Regions from separate parts of the Acidovorax sp. LjRoot194 genome, predicted to be linked through region 2. Evidence: riboswitches for the same ligand, from Rfam matches in the RefSeq annotation. Region 2 holds a riboswitch; the other holds the start of a gene.
The links. A riboswitch is a leader RNA that binds a small molecule or an ion and turns the genes downstream of it on or off. The one in region 2 is predicted to bind cobalamin.
Positions count from the first base shown of each region.

Region 1: linked by a shared signal. The riboswitch ahead of ACSQ3N_RS10900 (TonB-dependent receptor) and the one ahead of ACSQ3N_RS17710 (TonB-dependent receptor domain-containing protein) in region 2 are both predicted to bind cobalamin.

Region 1 covers NZ_CAXUQB020000001.1:2,419,950-2,424,277, reverse strand. The annotation lists gene ACSQ3N_RS10905 (ABC transporter ATP-binding protein) at 1-80, opposite strand, end outside; gene ACSQ3N_RS10900 (TonB-dependent receptor) at 90-2,288, opposite strand; cobalamin riboswitch at 2,363-2,607, opposite strand; gene ACSQ3N_RS10895 (TonB-dependent receptor) at 2,629-4,328, opposite strand, start outside.
Region 2 covers NZ_CAXUQB020000001.1:3,908,886-3,913,213, forward strand. The annotation lists gene ACSQ3N_RS17710 (TonB-dependent receptor domain-containing protein) at 44-1,948, opposite strand; cobalamin riboswitch at 2,036-2,270, opposite strand; gene ACSQ3N_RS17715 (hypothetical protein) at 2,307-2,531, shown strand; gene ACSQ3N_RS17720 (cell division protein ZapA) at 2,528-2,917, shown strand; gene ACSQ3N_RS17725 (sulfite exporter TauE/SafE family protein) at 3,343-4,158, shown strand.

The DNA.
Region 1 (4,328 bases), 1.5 Mb from region 2:
AGTTCGCGCCCGCCGTCGGTACAAAAGCCTGCGGCCTGCAGCTGCAGCACGGGGGTGGGCGTGGCCAGGGGTGGAGACATGCGGCGAGCTTATAGCGCCCAGCGCACGGCCAGCTCGACGCTGCGCGGCGCGCCCAGCAGGATCTGGTCCGGGTAGAACGGGTCCGACCAGGCGGCATACACCTTGTTGGCCAGGTTGCGCCCGCGCAGCGTGACCTGCACGCCGCGCGACACGTCCACCGTCAAAGCCGCATCCAGCGCGGTGTAGGCGGCCAGGCGCACGGTGTTGGCGTCGCTGTGAAAGCGCTCGCCCACATGCCGCACCGAGGCCGACAGCTGCATCGGCACGCCCGCGACGAAGCGGTAGCCCACGCCCGCATTGGCCACCACGCGCGGCGCGTTGGGCGGTGTGTTGCCCGACAGCGACCCGCCGCCGGCCAGGGCGTAGTCCTGGTAGCGCGCGCGGTTGAGCGCCAGGTTGCCCCACACGCTCCACTGCGCATCGGGCCGCAATGCGACCGAGGCCTCGGCCCCGCGCGACTGCAGGGCGCCGGCGCGTGCCAGCGTCTGGCCGCCCTGCCCCGCATACACGTTGCGCCGCTTGGTGTCGTACAGCGCGACGGTCCACTCGCCACGGTCCTGCCAGAAGCCCTGCTTCACGCCCACCTCGGCGTTGCGGGTGCGGGTGAGGTCCAGCGGCTGCGTGCCGCTGAGCAGGAAGATGTTGTTGGCCGCCACGTCGGCGCCCGTGCCGTACTGGCCGTACACGGTGATGCCCGCCGCAGCTTCCCAGGTAAAGCCCAGGCGGCCAGTGGTGGGGCGCCAGGTCTTGTCGAACGGAAAGCCGTTGCGCTGCACGCCCTGGGCGTTGGCCGAGGTGCGAGAGAGCTCGATGGACTCGTGCCGCACGCCGCCGATGAGCGCCACGGTGGGCGTGAGCTTGAGGCGGTCTTCCAGCGCCAGCACGGTGTTGCGGATGCCGGTGGTCTGCCGCTGCTGGGTGAGCGGACCGTAGGTGCCTCGCGCGGGGTTCACCAGGCTCACACTGTCGCCGGGGAAGTTGGCCGCACCGGGGCGGATGAAGTCGAGGTCGCTGTATTCGAACGCTGCCACCAGGCGGTTGTCGCGGCCTGCCACCTGGCTGTCCCACTGCAGCTCGGTCTTGTTGCCCACCGATGTCTGGTCGTGCGCGAGGAAGAACCGCTCGCGGTCCACCAGGCCTGTGGTGGCGTTGAACGCGGCGATCTCGTTGTTGAACCAGGTGCGGTCGGCGGTGTAGCGGTAGAACTGGGTGCGCAGCGTGAAGGCGCTGTCGATGCGCCAGTCGGCGCCCGCGCGCAGCCAGGTCTCGCGGGCCTCGTTGCGGTTGTCCTGCACGTTGTAGTTGGTGCGCAGCGTGCGGCGGTCGATGGCCACCGGGCCCAGGTTGGTGCCGTTGTAGTTGGAGGTGTAGGTGCCCGACACCACACCGCCCACCGGCTGAATGCCCGGGGCGTTGGCCGACACCAGCGGCGTGCCCCAGTAGCTGCTGCCGTTGTCGCGCTTGGCCTCGCCGGCCACGAAGAGCTTGACGCCCGGCGCCACGTGCCAGTCGAGCCCGCCCGAGATGTGGCGGTTGCGCTGGCCGGTGTCGTTGACGAAGCCGTCGCTGTTCGAGCCGCTCACGTCGATGCGGTAGTCCAGGTCCTTCCAGGCCGTGGTGCCGCCCGAGCCAAAGGCCACGCGCCGCTCGCCGAACGAGCCGACCGCGCCGGTCACTTCGCTCTGCACCGCGCCGCGGTGCGGCGCGCGGGTGACGAAGTTGACGGCACCGCCCACGGCGCCCTCGCCCGACATCAGCGATGCCGCGCCCTTCAAGAATTCGATGCGCTCCAGGTTGGCCGCGTCCATCACGCGCGATGTCATGTTGGGCGGGCCGATCTTGATGCCGTTGTACAGCGTGTTGATCTGGCTGTTGGCAAAGCCGCGCATCGAGAATGCGCTGGGCTCGGCCGGAAAGTCCCCCGCCGTCACCCCGACTGCGGCCTGGGCGGCTTCGGTCACCGTGCGCAGGCCGCGCTCGGCCAGCACCTCGCGCGGCACCACGTCGATGGACGCGGGTGTCTCACGCACCGTGAGGCCCAGGCGCGATGCGCTGTCGGTGCGCTGATCGAGCAGCGGGCCGGGTGTGGCGGACTCGTTCACGACGACGTCGGGCAAGGTGCCTGCGGTCTGGGCATGCAAAGGGAAAGCAGCGGCCAAGGCCAACGGCAGCGCGGCCATCCGCAGGGGATGAAAAGAGTGGCTCATACGATGATGGAAAACAGATAGACCCGGCGCCGGCCTCCCGCCAGCGCTTGAGCGTCACGGCAGCGCTCCCTGAGAGCACCACCCACTTGTTGGCCGGTATCCGGGCTGGCGGAAGAATCCCCCAAAGCCTTCCCAGGTGCTTGTTCAAGGCAACCCAGTGGCTGTGCGTAAGGGGAGCGGGCTGCCGAGGTGGCGACCCATCCGTTGACCGTTGCGGGGGCAGCGCAGGCGCGGCACGGTCCTGTTCGGTGGTGCCTCCCTGCTTCCCGTTGAACTGCGGCATGCGAACCATGCTGCGAGCACCAACGGGGCGATTCTAGGGGCACGGTGCGCCCTCGCGTCAGAAGTCATACCGGGCAGACAGCTCGAAGGTGCGCTGCGGCGCGATCAGCACCTGGCTGGTGGCCCGGCCTGCAAAGCTGGCATAGAGCTTGTCGGTGAGGTTGCGCACACGGAAGGTCAGCAGCACCGGCTTAATGCGCCAGCTGGCCGCCACGTCGGCCGTGGTGTGGCCGTTGATGCGGATCTGGTTGGCGTTGTCGGTGTACATCTTGCCGGTGTGGTTGATGGACAGGAACAGATCGAGCGGCAGGTCCTTGAACCGATAGTTGGCGAACAGGTTCACGATGCGCTCGGGCACGTTGGGCGGCGTGTTGCCCACGCGCGATACGCCGCCCGCCTCGGTCAGTGTGTCGAAGCGCGCATCGAGCGCCGCCACATTGCCCGACAGCGTGAGCTGCTTCGTCGCGCGCCACGCAGCGGCCAGCTCGACCCCGCGCGACGACTGCCGGCCGTTGTTGATGGTGACGTTGGCGTTGTTCGGGTCGCGCGAGAGCACGTTGTCGAGCGCGATGTGATAGGCCGCCGCCGTCCATTCCACGCTGGCCAGGCTTTGCTTGAAGCCCAGTTCGAGCTGCTTGCCCTTGGACTGTGGAAACGCCGCGTTGCCCGCCGACAGCAGGAAGAGCGAGCCCACCGGAATGGTGGCGTTGGTGTACTGCGCGTAGACGGACGATGCCGCGCTGAGGTCGAACACCGTGCCCAGCCGCGCGGAGTTGGACGAGTACTCTGTGCCGAAGGCGCTGAACGTGCCCAGGTTGAGGTCGGCCACGCTGCGGTCCACGTCCACGCGGTCGTGGCGCAGGCCGCCCACCAGCGTCCAGGCCGGGGTGAGCTTGAGCGAGTCTTCGGCAAACACCGAGGTGCTGCGCACGTCCGAGGTGAAGTTGGTGCGGTTGCCGCCGCCCGCCATCAGCGCCGGGTCGTCGTTGTAGGTGCCCACGGCCGGGTCGAACAGCGGCACGCGCAGGCTGGCAGCAGTGGCCGCCGAGCCGTTGGAAAAGCGCCGCGTGTTGTCGAAGTCGGTCTTGCTGATCTCGCCGCCCACCACGAACTTGTTCTCCAGGCCCGCCAGGCGCCCTGTGTGCGCGGCATCCAGCCGGTTGGACAGGTAGCGCTGGTCGTGCGCGATGGTGGTCTGGTCGCGCGTGATGGACGCGGGGGCGGTGAACACCGCGCTCTCGGAATTGCGCCACAGGCGGTCGACCTGGTTGGCCGTGAGCTCGTTGCGCAGCGTCCACTCGGGTGTCAGGCGGTGGGTGATGCGGGCGCGCAGCCAGTAGGCCTCGGACTGGTTCTTGTCGTCCAGGATGTTGTAGTTGTTGCGCGCGATGCGCCGGTCCACCACCCGGCCGTCGGGCGTGCTGACCACGCTGGTGGGCTGGGTCGCCAGACTGCCGGGAATGAGCGGCGTACCCCAGTAGGCGTGGCCTTCGTCGCGGGCATAGTCGAACGACACATCGAGCCGGGTGGCGCGCGCCAGGTCGAACGACACGCCGGTGGTCAGGTGCTCGAGCCTTTCGCTGTTGCGGTCGATGGTGCCCACGCGGGTGTCGTTGCGGCTGTAGTCGATGCGGTAGGCGCCCGTCTCGCCGACGGCACCGCCCAGGCCCACCGCCGCCCGGGTGGAGCCGTAGCTGCCGTAGGACAGCAAGGCCTCGCGCCCGGGGTTGCCACGGTCCGGCCGCTTGGTCTGGAAGT
Region 2 (4,328 bases):
TCTTCGGGCTTCTCTCTCTGCTCTCTCTCGTTGATGTTTGGGCTTACTGCGGCGCCCACTTCACGCCTACATACGCGGTGCGTCCGGCTGTGGCGTAAGTGCGAGCCAGCTCGTAGTGCTTGTCGCCCACGTTGTCCACGCGCGCCACCAGCGTGAAGTCGCGGGCGATGCGGGTGCTGGCGTACAGGTTGACCAGCGTGTAGCCGCCCAGCACGTTGGTGTTGGCCACCGTGTCGAAGCGGCGGCCCGAGGCCTGCACCTCGGCGCCCACGGTCCAGCCCGCGAGCTGCGTGTCGGCGCCCAGCGTGCCGTGGCGCTTGGCGCGGCGGGCCAGTTGCTTGCCGGTGTCCAGGTCGCGCGGGTCCTGCAGGTCGAGCGAGCCGCGCAGCTGCACGCCGCCGAGCACACCTGCCAGGCGGTACGAGCCTGCAAAGGTCACGCCCTTGTACTCGGCGCGCGCGGTGTTCACGTAGCAGCCGAAGGGCGATGGGCACGGGCCGGGCGCGCCGAAGGAGATCAGGTCCTGCACGCGGTTGCGGTACACGGTGGCCGAGAAGCTGTTGCTGCCCTGCGCCCAGCGCAGGCCCACCTCGGCATTGCGGCTGCTTTCGGGCTTGAGCGAGCCCACGCCGTATTCGCTGAAGCGCTGGTACAGCGTGGGCGCGCGGAACGCCGTGCCCACCGACGCGGTGGCGCGCCACTGCGGCGCAAAGGTATAGCCGTAGGCCAGGCTGCCGGTGCCCTTGCCGCCGAACTCGCTGTCGGAGTCATGGCGCACATTGGCCTGCAGCGTGTGGCCGCCGGCGGTGTAGCCGTAGCCCAGAGCGATGGCGTCCTGCGAGCGCGAGCGGTCGATGGGGGCGTTCTCGAGGTTGTCTTCGCGCCGCTCCAGGGCGGCGGTGACCAGGTGCGCGCCCTGGCGCCATTCGTTCTGGAACAGGTAGCCGCGCAGGTGCGTCTCGCTCAGGTACACCGAGGGCGTGGTTTCGTACTGGTCGCGCGAGTCGGTGACCTGCAGGCGTGTCTTGTATGCGGTGGTCCACTGCGCCTGCCAGGTCAGGCCCAGCGCGTGCAGCTGGTGCTGGTTGCGGTCGTCCTTGCCCAGGCCGTTGTCGTAGCCGCTGTCCAGGTCGTTGGCGAGCAGCGTGGCGTCCAGGCGGTGCGCGGCATTGATCTGCAGGCCCAGGCGCGCGTTGGCCGACGTGCTCTCGTAGCCGTCGCGGTCGGGGTTTTGCGTGGCCACCGTGCGGGCGTTGAAGCCCTTGCTTTTCTCGCGCGCAATGCCGAGCGCGTAGTCGATGGTGCCGGTGGCACCGCTCACGCCGGCTTCAATCTTGGTGGTGCTGTGGCTGCCCACGCCGATGCCCACGTACGGCGCCACACCGTTTTCACCGCGCTTGGTGAAGATCTGGATCACGCCGCCCATGGCGTCCGAGCCGTAGACCGCGCCGGCCGGACCGCGCAGCACTTCGATGCGGTCGATCTGTGCGAGGGGAATGGCCTCCCACGCGGCGCCGCCGGTGGACTGCGAGTCGATGCGCACGCCGTCGATGTACACCGCGGTGAAGCGGGATTCCGCACCGCGCAAAAACACCCCCGTGGTCGTGCCCGGCCCGCCGTTGCGCGAGAACTCGATGCCCGGCACGCGCGCCAGCACATCGGCCAGGCCCGTGGCGCCGCTGGTCTCGATGGTGTCGCGGTCGATCACCGTCACATCGGCCACCAGGTCGGACAGCGGCTGCGGCGTGCGGGTGGCGGTCACCACCGTCTCGCTGAGCGACGGCGCGCGCAGGTTCTGCGCGATCTGCACCGGGCTGCCGGCCTCGCTGTTCGGCGCTTGCTGCGCCTGGGCCTGCGCAGAACAGGCAGCCACAACGGCCATGGCGGCCAGGGCCGGCTGCAGACACAGCGGCGCTGCAATGCGCGCACGAGGGGTACGGATTTTCATGGGGATCATCGTCAACAAACAAAACCCGAGCCGGCCTCCCCGCCAGCAGATGGGTGATACGGCTGCGCTTTGCCCAAAAAAGGCGTGGGCGCAGCCACCGTGTTGGCCGGTATCCGGGCTGGCGGAACGCCCTCCAACGCCTTCCCACACGCTTGTTCAAGGCGCACAGTGGCTTGTGATGGAGAGAGAATCGGGTGATTCGTCCGCTGACCGTTGCGGGGGCAGCGCAGGCTCGGCGTGCCATGCGTGGCACGCCTCCCTGCTTCCCGTTGAACTGCGGCATGTGAACCACACCGCGAGCACCAACCTCGGGATTTTACGGCCGATTACAAACCGCCACCCTACAATCGGGGGCTCTATGGCAACACCATCGACCACCGACCAGATCGCCGAACGCGTTGAACGCCTGCTGCTGCGCCACGCGGAACTGCAGCGCACCAACGCGCTGCTGGCCGACCAGGTGGCAGCCCTCACGCAGGAGCGCGATTCGCTCAAGTCCCGCCTTTCGGCCGCGCGGGCCCGGGTGGACGCCCTGCTGGAGCGCCTGCCCGCCGCAGCCCCTGCCACGAAAGAATCCGAATGAAGCAAATCGAGGTGCAGATCCTGCAGCAAAGCTACCTGCTGACCTGCCCCGAGGGCCACGAAAGCCGCCTGCTGGACGCCGTGGAACGGGTGGACACGGCCATGACCCGCATCCGCGATGCCGGCAAGGTGCGTGCCCGCGAGCGCATCGCCGTGCTGGCAGCCCTGAACCTCGCATTCGAGATCGCCGACCGCGAAGCGGCCGACCTGGCAGCCGCCACCGCCCGGCCCGCGGTGGACACCGCCCCCGCCCAGCCAGCGGCCACTGCCGCGGCGACGACAGCGGCCCCTTCCTCGGCCCCGCTGCCCGCCGCCGACGACCAGCGGCTGCAGTCGCTGGTGCAGCAACTGGACCACGTGCTGGGCGAAGACGGCCGGCTTCTCTGAGCGACGGGGCCCGCCCACCTGCCCTGAATCCGGGCGCTGCCGAAGCTTTGCCGACCCTGCCATCCAGCGCACCGCGCACGGTGCATCGCCTTACGGTCTTTACAAAACCGTCTTTCAGCGCAGTGCCCTGGCAGCGCCTACAATGGACGTGTCTGCGATGCCGCCGGGCTTTATATTTCCTTGAACCAATGCTCATTGAGCTCGGGCTTGGTACATCGTCCGGTGAGCGTGATCATCTCGCGTCAGATGAACCCAACACTTGGCTGCCCTCGCCCACCTGAACCCCCGGTTCAGGATGAGGGTTCGGTGGCAATCGCAGACACCTTATTCCCCATGCCCCTGTCACCCCGCCGCCCGGCTGCACCGCGGCGGCGACAGGGCGCAGGCTTGGCGGCCGTGCCGCCCTCACGCTTTCCTTTTGCGCCATGCTGGACCCTCTTCTGATCGTTGAACTTGGTGTCCTGGGCCTGGCCACGGGCTTTCTCGCGGGCCTGCTGGGCATTGGCGGCGGGATGCTGCTGGTGCCGTTCCTGACCTACATCCTCGGCGCGCGGCAGGTGTCGCCCGATCTGGCGGTGAAGATGGCGATCGCCACCTCCATGGCGACGATCATGTTCACGTCGATCTCGAGCGTGCGCGCCCACCACAAGCGCGGCGCGGTGCGCTGGGACATCGCCCGGCGCCTCGCGCCCGGCATCGTGCTGGGGGGCTTCATCGCCAGCCTGGGCGTGTTCGCGCTGCTCAAGGGCTCGTTCCTGGCCATCTTCTTCGCGCTGTTCGTGAGCTTCTCGGCCACGCAGATGTTCCTGGACAAAAAGCCCGCTCCCACGCGCCAGATGCCCGGCGGCGCGGGCCAGGTGGCTGCGGGCGGGGTGATCGGCTTCCTGTCGGGCCTGGTGGGTGCCGGCGGCGGCTTTGTGAGCGTGCCCTTCATGACCTGGTGCAACGTGCCCATCCACAACGCCGTGGCCACCAGCGCTGCGCTGGGTTTTCCGATCGCGCTGGCCAACGTGGTGGGCTACGCGATCAGCGGCCAGGCTGTGGAAGGCCTGCCCCCCGCATCGCTGGGCTACATCTGGCTGCCGGCCCTGGCCGTGATCGCCACCTGCAGCGTGCTCACCGCCCCGCTGGGCGCCAAGGCAGCGCACAACCTGCCCGTCAAGCAGCTCAAGCGCGTGTTCGCCACGCTGCTGTTCGGGCTGGCGGCTTACATGCTCTGGAAGGGGCTGGCCGCGTCCTGACCGGGGCTGGGCTGGCTGCCGGGCGGCTGCGGGCTACGGCGCAGCAAGAGCGTACCCGCGAGAGCAGGACGCTACCATATTGATAGCTGCTTGCGCTGATCCATCAAGCGGTAGCGGCATTTTTTGCATTGAATCCACCTGCCGGACCAGGCCACAGGACCCGCATGCAA